Regions from separate parts of the Paenibacillus sp. S33 genome, predicted to be linked through region 3. Evidence: a T-box and tRNA genes for the amino acid it is inferred to sense, from the RefSeq annotation. Region 3 holds a T-box; the other regions hold tRNA genes.
What was found. The T-box of region 3 lies ahead of leuS (leucine--tRNA ligase). A T-box ahead of a tRNA ligase gene usually reads a tRNA of that ligase, here a tRNA-Leu.

Region 1: it has a tRNA-Leu gene. The T-box ahead of leuS (leucine--tRNA ligase) is inferred to sense a tRNA for this amino acid. The anticodon was not compared.
Region 2: it has a tRNA-Leu gene. The T-box ahead of leuS (leucine--tRNA ligase) is inferred to sense a tRNA for this amino acid. The anticodon was not compared.

Annotation. Positions count from the first base shown of each region.
Region 1 is NZ_JBSIEZ010000001.1:1,457,973-1,464,402, reverse strand. Features, by position in the region: gene kdpA (potassium-transporting ATPase subunit KdpA) at 1-1,579, opposite strand, end outside; gene ACWGXJ_RS06850 (potassium-transporting ATPase subunit F) at 1,731-1,808, opposite strand; gene ACWGXJ_RS06845 (hypothetical protein) at 1,992-2,387, opposite strand; cyclic di-AMP (ydaO/yuaA leader) riboswitch at 2,503-2,670, opposite strand; gene ACWGXJ_RS06840 (glutathione peroxidase) at 3,137-3,622, shown strand; tRNA gene ACWGXJ_RS06835 (tRNA-Leu) at 3,714-3,796, opposite strand; gene ACWGXJ_RS06830 (urease accessory protein UreF) at 4,059-4,796, shown strand; gene ACWGXJ_RS06825 (Rha family transcriptional regulator) at 5,093-5,314, shown strand; gene ACWGXJ_RS06820 (helix-turn-helix domain-containing protein) at 5,439-5,822, opposite strand; gene ACWGXJ_RS06815 (helix-turn-helix domain-containing protein) at 5,916-6,290, opposite strand.
Region 2 is NZ_JBSIEZ010000001.1:1,885,867-1,892,296, forward strand. Features, by position in the region: gene ACWGXJ_RS08910 (GNAT family N-acetyltransferase) at 64-582, shown strand; gene ACWGXJ_RS08915 (N-acetyltransferase) at 594-1,037, opposite strand; tRNA gene ACWGXJ_RS08920 (tRNA-Leu) at 1,415-1,499, shown strand; gene ACWGXJ_RS08925 (NAD(P)H-dependent oxidoreductase) at 1,593-2,123, opposite strand; gene ACWGXJ_RS08930 (winged helix-turn-helix transcriptional regulator) at 2,321-2,677, shown strand; gene fabV (enoyl-ACP reductase FabV) at 2,846-4,009, shown strand; gene ACWGXJ_RS08940 (hypothetical protein) at 4,141-4,344, opposite strand; gene ACWGXJ_RS08945 (sn-glycerol-1-phosphate dehydrogenase) at 4,513-5,664, shown strand; gene ACWGXJ_RS08950 (substrate-binding domain-containing protein) at 5,863-6,430, shown strand, end outside.
Region 3 is NZ_JBSIEZ010000001.1:3,726,707-3,733,136, forward strand. Features, by position in the region: gene comER (late competence protein ComER) at 295-1,140, shown strand; gene leuS (leucine--tRNA ligase) at 1,121-3,559, opposite strand; T-box leader at 3,621-3,877, opposite strand; gene ACWGXJ_RS16930 (tautomerase family protein) at 4,061-4,450, shown strand; gene ACWGXJ_RS16935 (class I SAM-dependent DNA methyltransferase) at 4,523-5,296, opposite strand; gene ACWGXJ_RS16940 (CvfB family protein) at 5,299-6,207, opposite strand; gene rsfS (ribosome silencing factor) at 6,204-6,430, opposite strand, start outside.

The sequences.
Region 1 (6,430 bases), 2.3 Mb from region 3:
ATAACTTGTTGTCCGTGCGCAGTGTCCCCGTCGTCACCGGAGTCGGTGCTTTGGCATTCAACGAAGCCGCCACAGCCAACAATGCAATCATAGATACATATCGGCCGAAGAACATAACCATCCCCGTCGTCATGTTCCAGAATACATTGTTATCCGAAAGGCCTTCAAATCCCGAACCGTTATTTGCGGCAGATGACGCATATTCATAGAGCACCTGAGTCAACCCGTGATAGCCAGGGTTCGTGACCGCATCGTATCCCCAATGACTCATAAATGCAAGTGCAGTTGGGGCGAGAATGAGAAACGGATGTACCAAAATGGCAATCGCGATCAGCTTCATTTCCTTGCCTTCAATTTTCCTCCCCATAAATTCCGGAGTTCTCCCGACCATCAGTCCGCATATAAACACACCCAGAATCGCATACATCAGCATATTCATCAGTCCGACACCCTTGCCGCCAAAAATGACGTTTAGCATCATTTCTCCCAAAGCAGCCATACCACCCAGTGGGGTTAGTGTATCATGCATATTATTGACTGAACCTGTCGTTGCCGCTGTTGTGACCGCAGTGAATAATGCCGATTGTCCAATGCCGAAACGAACCTCTTTCCCTTCCATGCTTCCCTGAGAAGCATCCACACCCAGTGTCTGGATTAACGGATTACCTGTCTTTTCAGACACATACGTAATGGATAGAAAAATAAGAAACAATACCATCATGGAGCTAAAAATAATCCAGCCCTGCTTACGATTACGGGCAAACAATCCAAAGGTATACGGCAACGAAGCCGGCATTACCCACATTGCCAAAATTTCCAGCACGTTCGTCCAAGGACTTGGATTTTCAAAAGGGTGCGCAGAGTTAGCTCCCGCATAACCCCCCCCGTTTGTCCCCAAATGCTTGATGGACTCCAGAGAAGCAATGGGTCCCATAGAAATCTGCTGCTGTGTTCCGCTCAGCGTCGTAATATCCGCCGTAGGCTGTAGCGTCTGGGGTACCTTCAATCCAACCAGCACCAGCGTAAGCACAAAGGCCAGCGGCAGGAAAATTCTTATAATGGCTTTAATAAAATCTTGAAAGAAATTGCCCATTCCTTCACCGCGCCGCGTCAATCCTCTCATAAAAGCCGCAGCAACCGCAAAACCGGAAGCAGCCGAAGTGAACATCATCATCGTGACGAACGCCATCTGTGTCAGATACGTAAGCCCGCTTTCTCCGCTATAATGTTGGAGATTCGTATTCGTCATAAAGCTGATTACCGTATTAAAAGCTAGTGATGCTTCCATATTACTGTTTCCAGCCGGATTACCGGGAAGCATTCCCTGTAAACGCAACAGCAAGTAGCTGATTGCCACAAGCACGGCGTTCGTAGCAATGAAACTCATAACATACGTAGTCCAACGCATGCTCTCCACTTTCTTCAAGCCTACTACCTTATAAATCAGCTTTTCTGTTCTGCCAAAAATCCGATCCGTCCGATTGGGTTCATTCGAGAATACATGATACATATATGTACCCATTGGCTTTACCAAGAGCAGCAATATAACGATCACAATTCCAATTTGAAGCAGCTCCATCCTTTATTCCTCCTTCAAAATGCTCCTGCGTTTGGAACAACAGGCCTGCTTCCAGAGCACCAATTGTGTGCACACGTTTGCGAAAACCTGCTACCTATGATGCTTTAATGTTCAGATCTGTTGTTCCCGCCCGCTCTATCCCTACCAGTGACTAGAACTTTTCAGGGTTCAGGAGTGCGTAGATTAAATACATAAACACAATAGCCGTAAGCCCAAGTATAACGATCATCCTCTTCGTCCTCCTTTAGAGGTCTGCGCATCACACCAGCGTACAAACAGCAGTATCACTCCATAACTCACAGCCATGACGAGCAGCATGTATATATCCATCATGTTCATACCCTCCGTATCGGTCCTCAGATCGCCATTCTTATTTCATCATAAAATCATAAAACAACTATGTTATAAGTGCTTATCCGTTCAGCAGAAAACCCACCTCTCCGTTCAATGTGTAGATCACATGGTCCGCTCCCAATCCTCGATAAATTCCTTGTGGATTACAGCCGTGCGTAATAACATAGATCGATTCCGATGTTAGCGGCCGACATATTTGCAGGAAACGGCAAGTCAGATTCAAGCTGTTCTCGAACAAATACACACTACCAATTTCTTTTTTTGGAAAATTCCATTTTCCCGCTTGCATGGTATTGATGCGGACAATGTGCTCCACACCCATTTTTTTGAGCTGTCGTTCCTCCTGGGCGCTATTCGTCAGAACTGCAAACGCCAATTTTTTGAAAATAAGCAATTTCACAAAACTTCTGCCCGCTTCATTCGGTGCAGTGACAATAATTAACCGACCTTCCATCAGTAGCTCCTCTCCCGGTATAAAAAGACAACAAAAAGAAGCCGAAGGAAAAAGGCTTTCCTCCGGCTTCTGACATATCCATGATAAAATAAACCATGGCTGCACACGGCGGTTTGTTGCCTCTCCCTGTACGCTTACGAGGTTAGCTGTCGGATTCGGACGTGAGAGTCGCCCTATTTCTGGCACTTGACCGGAAAATTCACCCCATGAGACCCACGGCAAGCCGTACAGTCTCGATTGGTTCCCCCGCTTTTGCAACTGCAAAATTCAGCGCTATAGACATTTCGTTGTTGCTTCATTCAAGTTAATTTGAAATTACGTCTTGAATCATACACCCGCGCATGGAAGACTGTAAAGCTCAACTGCGGGGTTATAAATCGGCCTTTAGAGCATAGAAGATTAATAATAACGCTTACAATGCAACTATGCTTCTCACAGCTCACTCAATCTCTGTTTTTCATCCCTTTTCGAAAATGACAAGCATGTCAATATTGGCGTAGGGTAGAGCGTTTTTGGCCTTTTTTTGTAAAAAGAGAAGAAAATACGCTATATGTACCAGCTAAACACCGATTGAACCCGCTTTTATAAGAAGAAACACCTTAATTCGCTCCATTTGCAATGCGATTTACTGTTTTGAACAAAATACGATTTTACAGCGGCTAAAGGCTTAATACAGCTTTTCCAGACTTGCAACCTTACTTTGAATTGCTTACAATTTAATTGCTGAATATTGAATAAGGAGAGATACTATGACCGTTTATGAATATGATGCGCAAACCCTGCAAGGGAAACCAATTCCGTTATCCACATATAAAGGGAATGTTCTGCTTATTGTGAACACAGCCAGCAAATGCGGGTTAACCCCCCAATACAAAGCGTTACAAGAGCTATATGACCAGTACCATGAACTGGGGCTCGAAATTTTAGGATTTCCCAGCAACCAATTCGCCAAACAAGAGCCAGGTTCCAGCGAGGAGATTTCCGAGTTTTGCCAGATCAATTATGGTGTTACCTTTCCGATGTTCGCCAAGACAGATGTCAATGGCGATCAAGCGCACCCCTTATTTCGCTACCTGACCCAAACAGCTCCGGGGGTATTAGGGTCCAAAGCGATCAAATGGAATTTTACTAAATTCTTAATTACACGAGAAGGTAACGTATTTAAGCGCTATGCACCGCAAACCACTCCAGATAAGCTGGCGGGAGATATAGAGAAGCTTTTGCAGCAAAACTGATATTCTTCTTTATCACAGTTATTAAAACAAAAAAAGCATCCCTTCACGTAAACCGTGTCAGGATGCTTTTTCAACTAGGTCTTGCATATAATGCGGTCGAGAGGACTCGAACCTCCACGGGCGTACGCCCACTACCCCCTCAAGATAGCGTGTCTGCCATTCCACCACGACCGCAAATCATAATGTATTGAGGCAACAGATTTATTATACTCTCTCATCAACTATTTGTAAACACAAATATAATAATTATTTTATATGTTATTTTACCTAACATATATGAGCGATAATAATATTTAATTTGACAAAAGGGCTACTAAAATGTAAAAATATATTACATACATTTCGAATTTTTTCGTTATCCCTAAGTAAAGAGTGAAATAATATAACATAAGGATTCACTTCGAGGAGGCGAACCGCCCTGCATAAAGGCAACCGTTTGCTGAACTATGCATTATTGTTGGACCCTTCCCTACCTGTTGGTGGCTTCACCCGTTTTAACGGACTGGAGAAACTATTCCGCAACGGACATTTGAACAGTCTACAAGATCTGGAACATTACATGCTGGATGATTTGTATCCTCAATTTACAACCGTTGACGGCATGGCTATCAAAAGTCTGTATGTCGCCATCCAGCAGAATGACGGTTGGCGAATCGCTCTCATTGATAAGATGCTGCATACCCAACGTCCCTCCTTGCAGCATGTGAAGGAGTTGCGTCTATCCGGTCAGCGTCTACTTAAGCTCGCTAAGGCTCTTTATCCTTGGCTTGAATTTGACCAGTTGGAATCTATACTCATTCAATACAATGCAATTGGCACACTCGCTACCGTTCACACCTGGATTAACTTCCTCCTCGGAAACGATGTAGAACAGACCATGCACGGCTATCTTGGCGCAGCGGTGTCCTTCTGTGTGGAAGATGCCTTCAAACTACTCAATCCTCCCTATGAGGAAAAGAACCCTTTTATGGAGCGTATGACCAGCGAGCTGCTCTCCGCATGGAAGAAGCTTAACGAACCTGAGCCAACCACATTTCAGCGTCGCTTTCTTCACAGACATTGGTGCAACTCCTACATCACTCTACCGCTTTATATGAGCCATAATAGCCAATTGGATGAGCCTAGACTGTTTTCCTCCTCAGGTCTATTCAAACGCCTTCCAGCATCCCCCTGATGCGTCGCTTCACCAATCTGGCAGCAACACCAAAAACACTCTGTCCCTTTCCTCAGGTGGCAGAGTGTTTTTTATTCACACATAATCGAAATTCACACTATTAGTAGACTCTAGACGGGTTATCAGAACCACCTAGCACTTAATTAAGTAATTAATTCAACAAAATAACGTATTTGCGATTGTAAAAACACGTATAAAAGTGTATCATAGTTTCAGATGGTTAATTCTAACATGTTTACTGATGATTATTATAACACACCAATTATTCCGCAAGAATCCGTAAGGGGCGATTTCTCTTGAACAACAAAATGCCTGTCACCTCCTTCGGGTGGGCCATCAAACAACGGCTTGTCGAACTTCGACTGGATCAGAAAACATTTTGTGAGACACACAATATTCCGCCTTCACGCTTGTCCAATCTGATTCACGGCACCCGCAAAGCACAAAGGTACAGAAAACAAGTTGCTGCAATTCTGAACATCGACGATAACGATTATAAGGAGGCACCGCCACTCTAAATCCAACAAGCATTCCAGTTACATATAGGTCATTCCATATCACCCAGAAACCAAATAAACCCGTAAAGCGAACCCCTCCAGTTCGTTTACGGGTTTTCAACCCAGACGATCTTTAGCCAAAAAATTATTCCGGCTTTGTTTTATCCTTCTCACTTTTTTGCTTACGGTATTTCGCAAATTCAACATATTCTAAAATAAAATTCTGTTCTTCCGTCTCAAGATCTTCTGCCTGGCAATTCAGTGGCCCCATCACTCCAAAAAAATAAGCAGCCTTCTGCTCCTGAAGTACGCCTTCCCCTGGCTTAATCCCTTTCATTAACCAATCAAGCGATACATTAAAAAAGTCCGAAATCTGAATCAAATGGGCGGTACCCGGCGTTGTTTTACCTCTTCTCCAATCACCGAGATTCCCTGAACTGATTTTAAGTTTTTCACAAAATGCCTTCTTGGTCATTCCGCGATCCTTAATCAAAGCTTCAATCCGCTGATAAATAGTTTGATCTCCCAAAATGTTTCCCCTCCGACACAGTAACTTTTTCTGAAATAATTTTCATTTTTCAGCCTTACTCATTAGTAATCCTCATCAAATCCTAAGCAACCATTACCCCATAGTAGAATTGCGCTGGTTTTTCTCTTTACGAAAGCGGGTAAATTCAATATACTCAAGTATAAAATTTCTTTCCGCCTCACTAAGCGGTTCCCCCTGGCAATTCAGTTGCCCTGAAGCGTCAAAAAAATAAGGGTCTTGCGACTCCTTCAGCACCTCACCCTGTACATCTCGACCCAGCATAATCCAATCCAGACTGGCATCAAAAAAAGAAGCGATTTCAATGAGTTTATTCGTGCCCGGCGTCGTTTTTCCTCTTTTCCAATCCCCGAAGTTCCCTGTACTAATGCCTAACTGCTGGCAGAACGCCTTTTTCGTCATTCCCCGTTCCTTGATGAGTTCCTCAATGCGATGGTAAATAGATTGCATAGAAGTTCCTTCCTCCCTAGCAGGCTCTCAAATAACGATATCATGTTCTCTGTTCTCATTTCAAAGATCACGTATGCTAAAATTACCGAATTATGTATGTTGGTTTCCATTATACCACAACACGCAACAAAAACCGCCTG
Region 2 (6,430 bases), 1.8 Mb from region 3:
GAGCCCTAATGTAAATGACATTAGTAGACCAACAAGTTAACGTTAGAGGAGTTGAAAGTATAAATGAATGAACTTGAATTCTCTCAAGTATATGCGATTATGGAGGCTTCTTTTCCTGAAACGGAATGCAGGACATTTGAGTCACAGAGGGCTCTGCTTCATCATCCATGTTATCGTTTACTTACCCAAAAGGACGAACAAGGGCAAACAATTGCTTTTTTGGCGGGATGGGAGTTTACAGATTTTCGGTTTGTAGAGCATATTGCCGTAGATTCGGCTATACGAGGTGGCGGGTTAGGTAAAGAGCTTATGAGCAAGTTTATTTCACAGTCCGGTAAACCGGTAGTACTGGAGGTTGAGCCACCAGTGGATGAGTGGACTCGGAGAAGAATTGGTTTTTATGAACGTTTGGGATTTCATCTGAACCATTTTGACTATGTACAGCCTCCTTTAAGAGAAGGACAGGCTGATCTGCGGCTTCAAATAATGAGCTATCCAGGTACGCTGGCTGAACAGGATTTTGCTCCGTTTAAAGAGATTTTATATACCGAGGTCTATGGGTTAAATAAGAAGATTGTATAGCTAATGGTGCTTCAATATCGTTCATGTTTTGTCCATACCATTACAAATTCTTTCTCGTCAGTTTCGGTATCAACAGATTCCGCTTGAATGGTAAATCCATTTTTAGTATAGAAGTTAAATGCTTTCGTGTTCGACTGGTATACCTTTAATTGAATCTCATTATGTTGCTTCTTCACCCAATCTAGTAGTAACTTGCCATAGCCTTTTCTTTGAGAATCAACACGAATAAACAGAGCTGCTAAGTATCCATCCAACATGGAAACGAAGCCGCCAATGCTGTGATCATCTTGTATGATAACGTAGTTTTGAGCGAGAGGAAGGTACCTGTTTTCCATCTCGGTAACTTGTGATGACCAATACTGCGGAGCAATAAAATGATGGGCTTCTATGGAAGCATCTAGCCAGATGGCTGCCAACTCGTTGAGCTCTTCCACACTTGCGGGTCTAATCGACATTGTATCTCCTCTTTCACAGTGCAGTATGTAATCTTATAGATGATGCTGAAATAAAAAAGACCGTCCGAGGACGGTCTTTCTACCCGTGGCGCTTATTTAAAGCTTTGATCCGTATCCCGCGCCTCCGTCAACTCTGTAAATTAGAGAATAACGGACCGGGTAAGGGATACGCTCAACATATGATTATTGATGTTGACGCACCTCCTTTCCTGATGGACCCATTTTACCATATCTGGTTTGTGATATCCAGTGATTTTCTTATATTTACGGAAATGATTCATAGAAAATATAATATAAAAATAGCTTGATTTTATGTTCTATGGAAGATATAATCTAAATTACCGTGATTGAAAAACATCGGTGTGAATACATAATATGCGGTCGTGGCGGAATTGGCAGACGCGCACGGTTCAGGTCCGTGTGGGCTAACCCCCCGTGGAGGTTCGAGTCCTCTCGACCGCATCATAGCCTAACATTTACAGGTTCTTGGATTGGCTGAATGCCACCAAGAGCCTGTTTTTATATGGTTAAAATGCGCGTACCATTATAACTATTTTATTTATACTGAAATATATATTTAATATAGTCTTTTGCACTCTGATCAATGTCTTCGTCGCTTGCTTGAAACGAGGCTCCGAAGACAGCGAAATAGGGTAATGTTATGGCGCCAACATGCACTGCGCTTGCCTTAAAAGGTGCTATAACTTCATCTACCGTAAAAGAAACGGAACCAGTAGGTAAGTAATTTTCTTTTTTATCGCCAATCGACATGGCTATCCCTAGCTTCTTTCCTTTTAACTTATCACCCTTTGAACCATAAGCCCATCCATGGGTAAATACATCATCGAACCACTTTTTTAATAAAGGAGGGTAACTATACCAATACAAAGGGAATTGAAATATGACATTATCGTATGCTTCAAGTAGCTGTTGTTCTTTCAAAACATCAATGCTCCAGTTTGGATACTCTTTATAGATCTCATGAATTGTAATTTCATTGGTATATTGAAGTAATTCTCGTTTCCATCTGTTATTTACTCTAGAATCTTCGATATTGGGATGAGCTAAAATCACAAGAGTTTTCATCATAAATCACCTTTCTTACGTAACATATTTGCCTTTGTAGATGCTCTATTATTATTCTGTATGCTTCAAAAAAAGTAAATACACACAATAAAGTAAGATAGTTACTTGAAAGTATGCATTGGACTTAAAGTGAAGATATGCGATTATAGAATTAATTAGATAAACGTTGTTATTTTTAGCGTTGAAGAGGTGGTACTATGAAACAATATAATTTAGGCATAGAAGCAACACTTGAGATCATCGGGGGTAAATGGAAATCATTAATCATATGTTTATTAATGTCTGGTAGAAAAAGGACAAGTGAATTACAGCGTAGTATTTCAGGCATTTCTCAAAAGGTTCTTATACAGCAACTTCGCGAACTTGAAAAGGATGGTATCATAGGTAGACATGTGTATAATCAAATGCCTCCAAAAGTGGAGTATTATATAACGGAATATGGAATTACAGCAAATGAAATTATTGACTTAATGTGTTCTTGGGGGAGAGCTAATATCAAAATAAGACAACAGCAGGGTGAAGATGTGATGTTGTTAGAAAATGATTCAAAATGAATAGTGGAGTAAGAAAGCGTTGTAGACTATGATGTTTACGGTAGTTTTCTTCGGTTGCCTTCAAGTGCTAGGTTATATGTTGAGCCGCAAGCTGATTTGCTATATAGTTATGACTGGACAACCATTCCATCCATATTAAATGAATGCTAAAGTAGGGGGACCCTTGCAATGATTATTAAACCGAAAATCCGTGGTTTCATATGTACGACTGCACATCCTGCAGGATGCGCGGCTCATGTTAACCGTCAGATCAACTACATCAAAGACAGCACATCAATACAAGGAGCTAAAAAGGTGCTTGTGATCGGAGCATCTACTGGATACGGGCTGGCTTCTCGTATTGCTGCGAGCTTCGGTCTGGGAGCGGACACCATAGGGGTATCCTATGAACGTCCCGCATCAGAGGGGCGCACGGCTTCAGCAGGCTGGTATAATACGGTAGCCTTTGAAAGAGCGGCCAGAGCAGCTGGCTACATAGCAGAAAGCATTAATGGAGATGCTTTTTCTCATGAAATTAAGCAGGAGACGTTGAAGCTGGTAAAGGAAAAGCTGGGCAAGGTAGACCTGATTGTATATAGTGTCGCTTCACCGCGACGGACACATCCCGATACAGGTGAGACCTTTAATTCCGTTCTCAAGCCTATCGGACAGTCTTTTTCTAATAAAACAGTGAATACGAATACAGGTGTCGTATCAGAAATTACGCTAGAACCGGCTACGCAGGAGGAAATTGAGAACACCATCACGGTAATGGGTGGCGAAGATTGGTCCTTGTGGCTAAAAGCGTTGGAAGAAGCTGATCTGCTGGCTGAAGGGGTAACCACACTGGCTTACTCGTATATTGGTCCCGAAATTACGGAGGCTATCTATCGTAAAGGAACCATTGGCCAAGCTAAAAATGATTTGGAAGCTACAGCACATACTTTAACAAAGCAACTGGAGCGTCATCATGGAAAAGCTTACGTTTCTGTGAATAAAGCTTTGGTTACACAATCCAGTTCGGCTATTCCAGTCGTACCTTTGTATATTTCTTTGCTGTTTAAGGTCATGAAGGAAAAGGGACTGCACGAGGGATGTATTGAGCAGGCGCAACGTCTGTTCGAAACGCTATACAGTGGGTCCACTGTGGAAACGGATGAAGAAGGACGCATTCGGCTGGATAACTGGGAAATGAGAGACGATGTGCAGCAGGCTGTCAAAGCAGCTTGGTCCGAAATCACTACAGAAAACGTATCTGAATTGGGTGATCTCGAACAATACCGTCTGGATTTCCTCCAATTATTTGGATTCGGGTTTGATGAAATTGATTATGAATTAGACGTTAATCCATAGGTTGATACACTTTCATAAGTGATATTTGTAAAACAAAAACGGGTACTCTCAAGCGATGCAATTGCTTAAGAGTGCCCGTTTTTTATGTATATTGGCAAAAAAACAAGTTGCACTCGTTTCACTAACGGGATTTATCGAGAATTAGATGTGGAAAGTGACTTACGGTGCAGCAAGCGAAAAACGGCAATGGTAATGACAATTCCCACAACGCCAAAGACTGCAACAGAAGTCAGGGCCCGATAAGCTTGCCAGCCGAACAAAAAAGCAATACCACTGCCAAACGTTGTACCTGCCAATAACCCAAGTGCGCAGGCAATATCCGTTCCAAATTTCATAAACATGTTCCTTTCGAATGTGTAAATTAAAAAGCAACTTGTACTTTTTCGCTGGACTTGGACACATACTTGTGCGTACAATTAAATAGTAATCGTTTTCAAACGGAATCTATTAATCATTATGGAGCATTCTTGTGCAAATTATTCCTTTTTCAGGAGGCTGATGAAATGAATATGAATGAACAGATCAAGCTGTGGAACGAAGAGGCGCAGGCTAGTAACGCTGATCATCCTCACCGAAAGGTTGAATTGTTTATTGAGGTACGGGATGGAGCACTGGACTCTGTTGCCCCTTATCTGAACCAACAGGATTATCGTCATGTAACTCTGGTAGAAGATGAGCATACTTCGGTGGCGGCAGGAACAAAAGTGGCTGAGCTGATCCGTGAGGCAGGTTTGACAGTTGATGTAGTCCGCTTACCTCCGAATGCTGTAGGGGATGTGATTGCTGATGAAGCCTACATTATGAAGGTGCTGCTGGGTGTGGCGGATAAGAGTCAGGCTGTACTTGCTGTAGGCTCCGGCACGATTCATGATCTGGTTCGCTTCGTATGTTATAAAATGAATCGTCCGTTCTTGTCAGTACCGACGGCTGCTTCGGTGGATGGTTTTACCTCCGCAGGCGCACCACTAATTGTGGACGGCAGCAAGCAGACATTCCAAGCAGTTCCGCCAGAGGCGATCTTTGCTGATTTGTCCGTGCTGGCAAACGCGCCACAGACGATGACTGCGGCCGGTTTTGGCGATATGCTCGGTAAGTTCACCTCACTAGCGGACTGGCATGTTTCCAGAGATTTGGGAAACGAGCCGTATTCACCTGTGGCTAATTGCATCACCGAGGAGGCTCTGTGTGACTGTGTAGAGCATGTCGATGAGATTGCGGCAGGCAGCAAGGCTGGGGTTGAGGTATTGATGAATGCGCTGATTGCATCCGGTATTTCGATGCTGATGATAGATCATTCTCGTCCAGCGTCAGGGGGAGAGCACCATATTTCCCACCGAATTGAAATGGATTTTATTGCAGAGGGACGCAAGCAAGTTTTGCATGGTGCCAAAGTAGGCGTAGCATCCGCATTGCTGTCTGACCTGTACAGGGATTTAGCAGCCAGTCAGGATGTAGAGGCATTTAAGGTGTATCGGGAATTGCCTACGTCGGAGCAGATGCGTGCATGGCTGGCTCAGGTCGGAGGCCCATCTACCATTGCCGAGCTCGGGGTTACGGAGGAACAGCTCGCTCGTGCATTGCGCACGGCTCATACCTTGCGTGATCGCTATACTGGACTTAAGTATATGAATGAACATCAATTGCTTCGTTCGTAATGTGCAACCTCTACATAAATTCTCCTTTAGATATTCAGCCACTCATGTGTGGCAAGGAAGGGATAAGCGAATGGGTTTACACCTCCGGCAGCAATACGACGATATCCTGTTCCTGTAACATTTGTATGTACAAATGAACGGTATGCTATAATCGTGGAATATGAACAGGTACACGATATTGCAAGTACGGAGGAAATTATGGCGCCCAAATATATACAAGTTAAACAGGAAATTTTGTCCTGGATTCATTCATCTAAACTGGAACCACAAAGCCAGCTTCCATCTGAGCATGAAATGTCTGAACAATTTGCCGTTAGTCGGCAAACGGTGCGTCAGGCGCTGGGTGAGCTGGTGCAGGAAGGCTGGCTGTTTCGGATGCAGGGCAAGGGAACTTTTGTCGCTACACGGGACAGCAAGCAGCCCGAAGATCCAAAGACGATTGGAGTCATTACAACCTATATATCGGATTATATTTTCCCATCCATTGTACAGGGAATCGAATCCAAATTGAGTCGTCAGGGCTATAAAATGCTGCTGTCAAGCACAGGTAATGACCCTGAGCAAGAAAGTCAGTGCCTGGAAATGCTGTTGAGTCAACCGCTGAGCGGAATTATTATCGAACCGACCAAAAGTGGAGAGCGTAATCCCAATCTGAACTATTATTTAACCGTGGAAAATCGCCAAATCCCTTATTTGATGATCAATGCGCGTTATGAGGAAATGGATGCGCCATGTCTGCGAGTAGATGATGAAAAGGGTGGTTTTT
Region 3 (6,430 bases):
TCCGTATCGTCCCCTACTCCACATGGATTTCGGGAAATTGAGCCGACTGAAAACACCGTCTCAATCAAACAGAGCAAGTCTGTCCAATTCCCGTTAAACCGGAGGGTGCAAACAACCTCCATACGGTCTCGCTGTGAGCATTTTCACAAAAAAGTGGTACGACCCCGGGGACGATCTAACATGCTCAGACATAAAATTCGTCATGTCGGCCAAGACCAGGCGCATACACTAAGAAGAATGACAGCTGACAGCACAGCGTCTATACCGCAAAGTATGAAAGGAGGACGTTGAACAATGAAAGTTGGATTTATCGGGACTGGCAGCATGGGAAGCCTGCTAATTGAGTCTTTTATTAATTCTAACGCACTCAAGCCGCAGCAAATATCAGCAAGCAATCGAACGCATTCCAAGGTAACCGAGCTAGCCCGTCGCTATCCAGGTTTGCATGCAGCCCAAAGCAACCGTGAAACGGCAGCGGAAAGCGATGTTCTGTTTATCTGTGTGAAGCCGCTGGAATCAAAAGCCGTAACGGATGAAATACGCAACGTCATTACAGAAGAGCAAATCGTCGTATCTATCACAAGCCCGGTGCAGATTCGTATTTTGGAACATGCACTGAAAGCCAAAGTGTCCAAAATTATTCCAAGTATCACCCACCAAGTGGGCAGCGGAGCCTCGCTCTGCATCCATGGAAGCCGGATTACAGAGGAGGATCGTACCCTTCTGGAAGAGCTTATGTCCCACATCAGCAGGCCGATTCGGGTTAAAGAATCTTATACTCGGATCACGTCGGATTTTTCGAGTTGTGGTCCTGCTTTCTTGGCCTTTTTTATGGACCAGTGGATTCAAGCCGCAGTTCAAGCTACAGGTATAGACCGTACGGAGCTATGCGCCCTGGCCGGTGAAATGATCATCGGCACTGGAAAGCTGCTCACGGAAGGCGGGATGACACCAGCCGAGTTACAGGCCAGAGTGGCGGTTCCCGGAGGTATTACCGCCGAAGCTCTCGCATTGTTGGACATCAGCCTGCATAGCGTCTTTCCCGAGCTGATACAGGCCACGCACAACAAGTATGAAGAGGACATGCAAAAGGTAGATGTCTCCTTCGGCTTAAAGCCGATTAACCGGCAACAATATTAACCAGCTTACCTGGAACAGCAATTACCTTGCGGATCGTTTTGCCGGCCAGTGCCTGCTGAACATTGTCCAACGACACAGCGAATGCCTCCATCGCTTTAGCATCAAGATCCTTGGCAATCGTTGCACGCTGCACAATTTTACCATTCACTTGCACAACAATTTCCACTTCGGCGTCCACCGTCCATGCTTCATCATAAGCAGGCCAAGCCGCGTAGGTAATGCTATCATTGTGCCCCAGCAGCTGCCACAATTCCTCAGCCAGATGGGGTGCAAGCGGCGACAGCATTTGCACGAAGTTTTCCATTGCTGCACGCGGCAGAAGGTCTGCTTTGTATGCATCGTTGGTGAAGATCATCAGCTGGCTGATCGCTGTATTGAAGCGCAGCGCATCCAGATCTTCGGTTACTTTTTTCAGCGTCTTATGCCAAGTACGATTGAACTCATCGCTACCGCCGTCATTTGTAATTTTATCGTTCAGGCTACCATCCTCGGAAACAAACAGGCGCCATACGCGGGACAGAAAACGATGTGCTCCCTCTACCCCATTCTCATTCCATGGCTTGGTCGCTTCCAGCGGCCCCATAAACATCTCATAAATACGCAGCGTATCGGCGCCAAATGTATTGACAATATCATCAGGATTAATGACATTACCGCGTGATTTACTCATTTTTTCATTGTTGTTGCCCAAAATCATACCCTGGTTGACCAGCTTATAAAAAGGCTCTTTCGTTTCCACTACGCCGATATCATACAGTACCTTATGCCAGAAACGGGCATACAGCAAGTGAAGAACCGCATGTTCCGCTCCGCCAATATACAAATCAACAGGCATCCATTCACGTTGTTTCTCTTTGGATACAAGCTCTTTGTCATTTTTCGGATCAATAAAGCGCAGGTAATACCAGCAACTTCCTGCCCATTGCGGCATTGTATTCGTCTCGCGACGTGCTTTCATACCTGTCTCAGGATCAATGGTTTCCACCCAATCTGTTGCGTTCGCCAGCGGGGATTCACCTGTACCTGAAGGCTTGATATTGTCCATCTCCGGCAGTACGAGCGGAAGTTGGTCCTCAGGAACCGTTTTGATCGTTCCATCCTCCAGATGAATTACCGGAATCGGCTCGCCCCAATAGCGTTGACGGCTGAACAGCCAGTCACGCAGGCGGTAGGTGACTTTGCCGTGTCCTTTGCCCTCGGCTTCCAGCCATTCAATCATCTTCGGAATCGCTTCCTCGTTGGTAAGTCCATTCAGCGGGCCTGAATTGACGTGCGGTCCATCCTCAGTATATGGCTCATTAGCCACATCTCCACCTTGGACAACCTCAATGATATTCAATCCGAATTGCTTGGCAAATTCCCAGTCACGCGTATCGTGAGCAGGTACAGCCATAATCGCTCCAGTTCCGTAGCCTGCCAGTACATAGTCAGCAATCCAGATCGGCAACTTTTCGCCGTTCACCGGGTTCACTGCATAAGCTCCTGTAAATACGCCTGTTTTATCCTTGGCCAGATCCGTACGCTCCAGATCGCTTTTACGAGCAGCTTGTTCACGGTACTGTTGTACAGCATCCTTTTGCTCAGGCGTAGTGATAATATCCACTAATTCCTGCTCTGGTGCCAGCACACAGTAGCTTGCGCCGAACAGTGTATCTGGGCGGGTTGTAAATACTGTGAGTTGCTCGTCATAGCCTTCAATTGGAAAACGAACCTCTGCCCCGGTAGACTTACCGATCCAGTTCCGCTGCATATCCTTAATACTCTCAGACCAATCCAGTTCCTCCAGATCATCCAGCAGACGATCCGCGTATTCCGTAATTTTCAGCATCCATTGACGCATTGGTTTACGGACGACCGGATGACCGCCACGCTCACTCTTGCCGTCAATAACTTCTTCATTCGCCAGCACTGTTCCCAGCGCTGGGCACCAGTTCACGGGTACTTCAGCTACATATGCAAGGCCGCGCTTGTACAGCTGGATGAAGATCCACTGTGTCCATTTGTAGTAATCAGGGTCCGTCGTGCTGATTTCACGATCCCAGTCGTAGGAGAAGCCGAGCGATTTGATTTGACGGCGGAAGTTATTTACGTTTTTCACCGTAATTTCGCGTGGGTGCTCCCCTGTATCCAGCGCATGCTGCTCGGCAGGCAGACCGAAGGCGTCCCAACCCATCGGATGCAGTACGTTGTAGCCGCGCATTCTTTTATAACGTGAAACAATATCCGTAGCTGTGTAGCCCTCTGGGTGGCCTACATGCAGGCCGGCTCCAGATGGGTACGGAAACATATCCAAAGCATAAAACTTCGGTTTGCCCGGCTCTTCCCCGGTGCGGAACGTCTTGTTCTCATCCCAATATTTCTGCCATTTTGGTTCAATACTTTGCGGTTGATAGCCGTGCTTCGGCTGTGTGTCTGTCATTGTCTTTTCCTCCTCAAACGGTATGCAACAAAAAAACCTCTGCATCCCGTAGCGTGTCAGCGCTAGGGACGAGAGGTTATATTCCCGTGGTACCACCCTAGTTAGCAGAAAGCGTTCTTCGCGTTCTACTCCCTTTGCACCTGATAACGGAGGTGATCCGATGCGGGTTAATAACAGGATACAAGCACCTGTAAAGGCGTTCCTGCGTTGGACGCATATCTCCGAGGCGAGTTCACTTTGCGCTGTCAACCGGCTTGCACCACCCGCCGGCTCTCTATATGTCCAGACAAAGCTACTATTCCTCATCAGCGATTGTTTAACCGTTAATAATGGCACTATTATATTGAAAACCGCGAAAAAAGTCAAATAAGGACTAGCTTTGGTGTTAAAGACCCTCTTCATACTAATTGTTCATGACACATGCATACGAATGTTTTATAATAACTTCGAATTAAATTGATGCAATTGAGTTGAGTTGAGATAAGAAAGGTGAGCTGAGACATGGCACAGATTAAAATTTTCGGAATAAAAGAAGCTTTAAATCCAATCAAAAAGCAGCTTTCAGAGGTGATTCATTCTGCTGTGGTGGATGCGTTCAAATATCCTCCAGACAAGAGGTTTCATCGTTTTTTTCCTATGGATCAGGAAGACTTTATATATGCCGATGGTCGCTCTGAGGCGTACACCATTATTGAAATCAGTATCTTTGAAGGCAGAACGACAGAAGCTAAGAAGCAGCTCATCCAGCTGTTATTCCAACGAATTACGGACCATTTTGGCATTGCTCCACAGGATCTTGAGATTACTATATTTGAAACGCCTAAACAGAACTGGGGTATTCGGGGTGTACCGGGTGATGAGCTTCAGTTGAACTATAAAGTGAATATATAAGTGCAAAAAGACGCCCTTCATGTCATCATGAAAAGCGTCTTTCTTTTCCTAAATTTGCTCAATGAGTCTTCACTATTTTACAGCAACATAAAACAGTCTCGCCGCGTCACCTTCTGCTTCTACCCATTCAAAATCCGCATATACCTTCACATCACGAAAACCTGCTTTGGACAATTCTGCCTTCATCCAATCTGGATCATAGGCACGCTGTACATGAATTTCCTCGAAACGCTGATACAGATCGCGTCCTTCATGTTCTGCTTTTGCAAAGATACTAAGATGATGCTCAATTTCACAACGTGGAGTGTCCAACGCACATGTCCAGATATATGAGATAGAGCGATCATCCAGTACGAATGGCTGCTCTTCATCATAACGTAAAAACGTCTGCGGATGATGTACATCGAACAAGAAGGTTCCGCCAGGCTTCAGACCAGCATGAGTTCTACGAAAAGTAGAAATTATATCTTCTTCCTCCAACAAGTAATTCAGACAATCGCAAAAAGAAATTACAGAATCCACAGGCTCGGGTAAAACCCATTCTCTCATATCTTGCTGTATCCAGCGAACGCTTCCCTCACGAAACAATCGCTGTCCCTGGGGAGTGGTTTCCATTTTGCGACGGGCTACTGCCAGCATGTCAGAGGATAAGTCGATTCCAGACACTTCGAAGCCCGAGTTAACTAGGGGAATCGTAATCGAACCCGTTCCACAGCCCAGCTCAGCCACCGTATGCGGCATACCGTACTGATCCCAAGCCTGCCGTGCAAAGCGTAACCAGTCCGGGTACGGCATGTCCTGCATCAGCTCATCATACACATAGGCAAACTTCCGGTAAGAAGCCATTTTTATTCCCCATTCCCGTCCTTCGGTTTCGGCATTTTCTCCACCAGGTAGGTCCAGTTTTCCTTTTGTGTAACCATTCCTTCCTTCATCAGCTTGCCCATCGCACGCTTGAAGGCGGATTTACTAATACCAAACCGTTGCTTGATAATATCCGGCGGCGTTGCGTCGGAGTAAGGCATGCCGCCACCCGGACGCTCTTTCAGAAAAGCAATCAATCGATCTGCATCCTCATCACGGCCTACTTCCTTGCGTGGCGACATCGCCAGATTGACCCGACCGTCTTCGCGAACAAGTGTGACCCGTACCTTGACCTCTTCGCCCAAGCGAAGCATCCGGTTGCGTTCCGAGGAGTGAATCATCCCAATCGCACCAAAACCAAGCACACCTCCGTCCACCAGAACGAACGTGCCCATTTGAAGCGGCTTGTACACCGTCGCCTGCACCCACGTATTCAGCCACGAATCAGGGGCGTGAAAGCACAACGGAGCAAGCTCCTGTTCCCCTGCCAGCTTAGCCCGCAGTCTACCTTGCTTGTCATGCTCCATAATGGCATATACGTAGTCGCCCACCTGCGGATGTAAATCTCGGTTTTCTGGCAACTCACGAATCGGCAGCAAAAGCTGACGACCCAATCCCATCTCTAGGAAACAACCCAAACGCGGATGCACATCGGCCACCTCAAGCTTTGCCATTTCGCCCAACGACAAGAACGGCTTTTTCATAGTTGCGGCCAAGCGGTCCTCTGTATCGTGAAAAATAAATACCTCCAACCGTTCACCAACTTCAATTTCACGTGTCAGCTCCGTATAATGCAGCAGCACATCCTGCTCACCAACAGTGAGAAAGTAGCCGAAAGGAGATACCTCACGATCCACCATAATGGTGACATAAGTACCAGCGATCAAACTCATACCTTTTCCACAACCTTAGCATCCGACCAGAGTCGTTCAATGTTATAGTATTCGCGCTCGTCGCGATGGAAGACATGCACTACGACATCCCCCAAATCCATTAGAACCCAACGGGCGGAATCCATTCCTTCGATTCCTTTGATGGTTACACCTTCATCATGAGCGCGTTTGCGAATTTCTGTTGCAATCGCCTGTACCTGTGTATCCGAATTACCGTGGCAGA